Regions from separate parts of the Cellulomonas electrica genome, predicted to be linked through region 2. Evidence: predicted binding sites of a transcription regulator. Region 2 holds the regulator's gene; the other holds the start of a gene.
What was found. Region 2 encodes HspR, which represses chaperone genes until heat shock. Its sites were predicted from a motif close to AAGTTGAGTCNNNNNGACTCAACTT; they were not measured.
Positions count from the first base shown of each region.

Region 1 (3,410 bases), 600 kb from region 2:
ACCACCGCGTAGGGACGGCGCCGCACCGCCTCGGTCAGCTGGCCGCCCTCCTCGTAGCCGACGTACCCGGGAGGAGCACCGACCAGACGAGCGACCGAGTGCTTCTCGGAGTACTCGCTCATGTCGATGCGGACCATGGCGCGCTCGTCGTCGAACAGGAAGTCCGCGAGCGCCTTGGCCAGCTCGGTCTTGCCGACGCCGGTGGGACCCAGGAACAGGAACGAGCCGGTGGGGCGGTCGGGGTCGGAGATGCCGGCGCGGGCCCGACGGACGGCGTCGGAGACGGTGGCGACGGCCTTCTTCTGACCGATCAGCCGCTCACCGAGCACCTCCTCCATGCGCAGCAGCTTGGCGGTCTCGCCCTCCAGCAGCCGGCCGGCGGGGATGCCGGTCCAGGCGGCCACCACCTCGGCGACCTCGTCGGGACCGACCTTCTCGGCGATCATCGGGGTGCTGCCGGCGAGGTCCTCGTCGGCACCCTCCTCCGACGACTCGGCGGCGGCGATCTCCTTCTCCACGGCCGGGATCTCGCCGTACATCAGGCGGCCGGCGGTGGCCAGGTCACCCTCGCGCTGCGCGCGCTCGGAGTCGGCACGCAGCTGGTCCAGGCGGGCGCGCAGGTCGCCGACGCGGTTGTGGCCGGCCTTCTCCTTCTCCCACCGGGCGGTCAGCGACGCGAGCTCCTCGCGGCGGTCGGCCAGGTCGGCGCGCAGCTTGCCGAGCCGGTCGCGGGACGCGGGGTCGTCGGCCTCCGACAGCACGACCTCCTCCATCTCGAGACGGGTCACGGCACGCTGCAGCGCGTCGATCTCGATGGGGCTGGAGTCGAGCTCCATCCGCAGGCGTGAAGCCGCCTCGTCGACCAGGTCGATCGCCTTGTCGGGCAGCTGGCGGCCGGAGATGTACCGGTCGGACAGGGTGGCCGCGGCGACGAGGGCGGCGTCGGAGATGGTCACCTTGTGGTGCGCCTCGTACCGCTCCTTGAGGCCACGCAGGATCGCGATGGTGTCCTCGACGGACGGCTCGCCGACGAACACCTGCTGGAACCGGCGCTCGAGGGCCGGGTCCTTCTCGATGCGCTCGCGGTACTCGTCGAGCGTCGTCGCGCCCACCAGGCGCAGCTCCCCGCGGGCCAGCATCGGCTTGAGCATGTTGCCGGCGTCCATCGCGCCCTCGCCGCCGGCGCCGGCGCCGACCACCGTGTGCAGCTCGTCGATGAACGTGACGATCTCGCCCTCGGCACCGGTGATCTCGGCGAGGACCGCCTTGAGGCGCTCCTCGAACTCGCCGCGGTACTTGGCCCCCGCCACCATGCTGGCCAGGTCGAGGGAGACGAGGCGCTTGCCGCGCAGCGACTCCGGCACGTCGCCGGCGACGATGCGCTGGGCGAGCCCCTCCACGACGGCCGTCTTGCCGACGCCCGGCTCGCCGATCAGCACGGGGTTGTTCTTGGTGCGGCGGCTCAGCACCTGGATCACGCGACGGATCTCGGCGTCGCGGCCGATCACCGGGTCGAGCTTGCCGTCGCGCGCCTGCTGCGTCAGGTCGACGCCGTACTTCTCGAGCGCCTTGAACGTGCCCTCCGGGTTGGGGGTGGTCACACGTGCGTTGCCGCGGACGGTGGGGAGCGCGGCGACCAGGGCGTCGCGGGACGCGCCGACCGCGGTCAGCGCCTCGGCGATGCCGGACTGGCCGGTGGCCAGGCCGATCAGCAGGTGCTCGGTGGAGACGTAGTCGTCGCCGAGGGCGCGGGCCTCCTTCTCGGCGGCGTCCAGCGCGGTGACCGTCTGGCGGGAGGCGGACGGCTGCGACACCGAGGCGCCGCTGCTCGCGGGCAGCTTCACCAGCATCGCGCGGACCTGGCGGCCGAGCGTCGCCCGGTCGGCGCCGACGGCGTCGAGCAGGCCGTTGGCGACCCCGCCCTCCTGCTCGAGGAGCGCCGACAGGACGTGCGCCGGCTCGAGCTGCGGGTTGCCCGCGGCCGTCGCGTGCTGGATGGCGGCGCCGAGCGCCTCCTGTGCCTTGGTGGTGAACTTCGCGTCCACGGATGCGCCTCCCTGGGCGTTGCCGGATGTCGTCTGCTGCTGCCGATGAGGGCAACGGCGCCGAAGTTGAGTGTATTCCGCTCAACTCTGAGCGCCAGTGGTCGCGGGAGTGGCGCGAGCGAGGCCTCCGTGATCCTGGATCGGCGTGTCGTACAGGAGGGACGAGGCACACACTCGCCGACGTGGGCGACCCGGGCGTCCGCGCGCGCAGCGACACGCGAGAGGCGTTGTACACAGCTGCGCGGAGCCCCCCGGTGTCGAACAAATGTTCGATAGACTCTAGGCATGGAGCGGGGCAGAGGCGTGGTGACGGCGGCGGGCGACGGCCCCCTCGCCGACGTTGCTCGCTGGCGCGCGCTGCTCGCCGGGTGGGCCGGCGCAGCCGGCAGCCCATCCCAGCGCGGCGGCCCTGTGGCGGCACCGGGTCCGGCGGAGCTGGACCAGGCCGGCCGCATCCAGCTGGTGGCCGCACTCGAACAGCTCAAGGCTGCCGCGGCCGGACTCCAGGCGCGGCTGTCGGTGGACTTCGACGCGCACGAACGGCAGCTGCAGCGCGATGCCGGCGTGCCGCGGGAGAGGCGTGGACGCGGTGTGGCGGCCCAGCTCGGGATGGCGCGGCGCGAGTCTCCGCATCGGGCCGCCGTTCTCCTCGGGGCGGCCAAGGCACTCTGCGCCGAGCTGCCCTGCGCCTTCGCTGCACTGGCCGACGGGCGGCTCTCCGAGTACCGGGCGACGCTCGTCGTGCAGGAGACCGCCTGCCTCGAGCCTGAGGAGCGAGCCGCGGTGGATCGGGCGCTGTGCGCCGATCCCGGCACCCTGGACGGGGCCGGCACCCGACGGCTCGTCGCGATGGCGCGCGAGCACGCGTACCGCGCCGACCCCGCCGCCTTCGTCCGTCGGGCGGCTCGCGCCGAGAACGAGCGGAGCGTGACCCTCCGTCCGGCGCCCGACACGATGACGTACCTCACGGCTCTCCTGCCGGTGGCACAGGGCGTGGCGGCCTACGCCGCGCTGCGACGCGTGGCCGACTCGGCTCGGGCCACCGGGGACGGACGGGGGCGCGGCCAGGTCATGGCCGACACCCTCGTCGAACGGCTGACCGGTCAGGCGGCGGCCGACACGGTGCCGGTCACCGTGTCGCTGGTGATGAGCGACGCAGACCTGCTCGCCTCCGGTCACGGTGCCGCGGTGCTGGACGGCTACGGCACGGTGCCGGCGCAGGTCGCACGGACGCTTGTCGCCAACGGGCTCGATGCGGACGCCGCCTGGCTGCGTCGGGTCTACACCGACCCACGCGGCCGGGTCGTGGCGGCCAGCTCGCGCGAGCGGTTCCATCCCGAGGGCCTCGCGTCGCTGCTGCGCGTC
Region 1 is NZ_AP026442.1:3,332,755-3,336,164, forward strand. It holds gene clpB (ATP-dependent chaperone ClpB) at 1-2,045, opposite strand, end outside; gene QMF98_RS15420 (HNH endonuclease) at 2,331-3,410, shown strand, end outside.
Region 1: clpB (ATP-dependent chaperone ClpB) is a predicted target of HspR. The motif match lies at 2,109-2,133, and genes of this name have one in related genera.

Region 2 (3,410 bases):
ACCTCGACCAGCGCTACTCCGCCTACGTCAAGCGGTCCAAGGCCGAGGTCCTGGCCGCGCACGGGCAGGGCGTCGCGGCGCTCGCCGAGGCGCTGATCCCGGTGCTGGACGACGTGGAGCTGGCGCGCCAGCACGGCGACCTCACCGGCCCGTTCGCCTCGATCGCCGAGAAGCTGGAGTCGACCCTGCAGCGGTTCGGCATCGAGCGGTACGGCGAGGCCGGCGAGACGTTCGACCCGAACGTCCACGAGGCGCTGATGCATGCGCACTCGGCGGAGGTGTCCGCCCCGACCGTGCAGATGGTGCTCCAGCCGGGCTACCGCACGGCCGACCGGGTGCTGCGCGCGGCGCGCGTGGCCGTGGTGGAGCCGGAGGCCTGACAATCCTGCTGCGCACCGGCATGCACGCAGGCGCGACGACGACGAGGAGGGAGGCACCGTGACCGGCCAGGACTGGCTCGAGAAGGACTTCTACGCCGTGCTCGGTGTCCCCAAGGACGCCGACGCCGCGACCATCAAGAAGGCCTACCGCAAGCTTGCGCGGCAGCTGCACCCGGACCACAACCCGGGGGACGCCACCGCCGAGGCCAAGTTCAAGGACATCGGCGAGGCGTACGCCGTCCTCTCGGACACCGAGCAGCGTCAGCAGTACGACCAGCTGCGCGCGATGGCCGGCGGTGCCCGGTTCACCGCGCCCGGCGGTGCCCGTGGCGGCGCCGCCGGGTTCGAGGACCTGTTCGGCGGCATGTTCGGCGCCGGCGGCCAGGGCGGCACCCGCGTCCGCTACTCCACCGGTGGTGGCGGCGGCTTCGAGGACATCCTCGGTGGGCTCTTCGGCGGTGGCGGTGGTGGGTTCACCCAGCAGCGCGGGCCGCAGCCGGGCATCGACCTGACGGCCACCACCACGCTGCCGTTCCGTACGGCAGCCGAGGGCTCGACGGTGTCGCTGTCCGTCGAGGGCCGCACGGTCACAGCCCGCATCCCGGCAGGGGTGCGCGACGGCCAGAAGATCCGGCTGCGCGGCAAGGGCCGACCGGGTGAGCGCGGCGCCGAGCCGGGCGACCTGGTCATCACCGTCTCGGTGACGCCGCACCCGGTGTTCTCCGCGGAGGGCGACAACCTTCGCGTGACCGTGCCGGTCTCGTTCGACGAGGCGGCGCTGGGCGCGACGGTCGAGGTGCCGACGCTCGACGGCTCCACCGTCCGGGTCAAGGTGCCGGCCGGCACCCCGTCGGGCCGCACCCTGCGCGTCAAGGGCAAGGGCATCCACACCGCCAAGGCCACGGGCGACCTGCTGGTCACCGTTCAGGTCGCGGTGCCGCAGCGACTCTCGGGTGCTGCCAAGGAGGCCGTCGAGGCATTCGCCAAGGCGACGGCGGACCAGGACGTGCGGGCCGACCTGATGGCTCAGGCGCGAACGTAGGCCCGGACGCGGGGAGCGGACGTGAGGAGGTGAGGGGTGTGGACGACGACGCCAAGGTGTTCGTGATCTCCGTCGCGGCGCGATTGGCCGGCATGCACCCCCAGACCCTGCGCCAGTACGACCGCCTGGGCCTGGTCCAGCCGGGCCGCACCACCGGCCGCGGCCGCCGCTACTCCCGCCGGGACATCACGATGCTGCGCGAGGTGCAGCGGCTCTCGCACGACGAGGGCGTCAACCTGGCCGGCATCAAGCGCATCCTCGAGCTCGAGGAGGAGCTGGAGGCCTCGCGCCGGCAGGTCGAGTTCCTCCGCACCCTGCTGAACCCGGGCCGCCGTATCTTCACCGCCGACCCGACGGGCAACGTGGTCGCCGACCGCCGCCCGCCGTTCACCACCGAGACCGAGCCCCGCCGCACCCCCCGCTGGGTCCCGCGCCAGCTCCTCGCCGGCCCGAGCTCCTCTCGCCGCAGCTAGTTCCGAGCACCGCCGCCGGCAGCAGCAACTGCGGCTGCCCCCAGGCGCGCTGCGGCTGCCCTCGCGCGCCCTGCGGCTGGCCCACGTGCCCTGCTGGCTGCACCACGCCCGTCGTCCGTCCGCCCACTGCGCCCGCCGTCCAGCCGCTCAGGGCGTCAGCCCGCCGACCACTGGCCGGACCGATCGTGCTGGCTGCGTGACGCGCTCGCACCGCCCGGAGCGCGTTGTCCGACCTGCTCTTCTGCTCGCGTACGCCCGGTGCACGTACACCGGGCGTACAGCGGGAAACATGTAGGCCAATGTCCGAGTTGTCGGAATCCCGAGCCCGTTCGACCATGGTGGTTCGCCACCCCGTCGTCGTCGCACGCCCATCGAGGTGCGGCTCGAGGAAAGGGCCCACCGTGTCCGAGATCGCGCCCCAGACCGTGCTCGAGACCGCCTCCGAGGCCGTGCCCGCACCGGTACCCCGTCGGCCCGCGCTGCACGACGTCGCGCTCGACAGGGAGCGGATGCGGCGCCGGCGGCTGCTGCGGCTGACCGTCGCGCTGGCCGCCGTGGAGCTGTGGGTGGTGCTCCGGTCGCTGGCCGGCGCCCCGGTGCTGCCGCCGATGCCGCACCTCGACCCGCTGGTGATGGTGCCGGTGCTGTTCTTCGTCGTGCTGATCCTCATGGTGGTCGGCACGCAGGTGGGCGCCAGCCGGTCGCCGCACGTCGTCTACCGGCCGGAGCAGGTGGACGTGACGCTGGACGACGTGATCGGCATCGACCCGATCATCGAGGACGTGCGCCGGTCCATCGACCTGTTCTGGACGCACCGGCGGTTCGCCGACCAGATGGGCGGCACGCCGCGGCGCGGCCTGCTGTTCGAGGGCCCTCCGGGAACGGGCAAGACGATGACGGCCAAGGCGATGGCCGCCGAGGCAGGGGTGCCGTTCCTGTTCGTCTCGGCGACCAGCTTCCAGTCGATGTACTACGGCGCCACGGCGCGCAAGATCCGCTCGTACTTCCGGGCGCTGCGCAAGGCGGCCCGCACCGAGGGCGGTGCGATCGGGTTCATCGAGGAGATCGACGCGATCGCGATGCGCCGGGGTGGCCTGTTCGGGTCGGTGGCGACGGAGCAGTCCGGCACGCTGCCCGGCACGCTGCCAGGAGCAGGCGGCACCGTCCGCCACGCGATCATCAGCGAGGGCACCGGCGGCGTGGTCAACGAGCTGCTGGTGCAGATGCAGTCGTTCGACGAGCCGGTGGGCGGCGAGCGCCTGATGGGCCGGCTGCTCGACGCGGTGAACCTGCTGCTGCCGTCGGACCGGCGGCTGCGCCGTCGTCGGCCTCGTCGGGCGCCCATCCTGCTGATCGCCGCCACCAACCGCGCCGACTCGCTCGACCCGGCCCTGCTGCGCCCCGGTCGCTTCGACCGCCGGCTGACCTTCCCGACGCCCGACGCGCACGGCCGCCGGGCCCTCGTCGACCACTTCCTCGCCCGTCGGGCTCACGAGCCCGAGCTGGACGACCCGA
Region 2 is NZ_AP026442.1:252,211-255,620, forward strand. It holds gene QMF98_RS01105 (nucleotide exchange factor GrpE) at 1-380, shown strand, start outside; gene QMF98_RS01110 (DnaJ C-terminal domain-containing protein) at 439-1,422, shown strand; gene QMF98_RS01115 (heat shock protein transcriptional repressor HspR) at 1,461-1,895, shown strand; gene QMF98_RS01120 (AAA family ATPase) at 2,297-3,410, shown strand, end outside.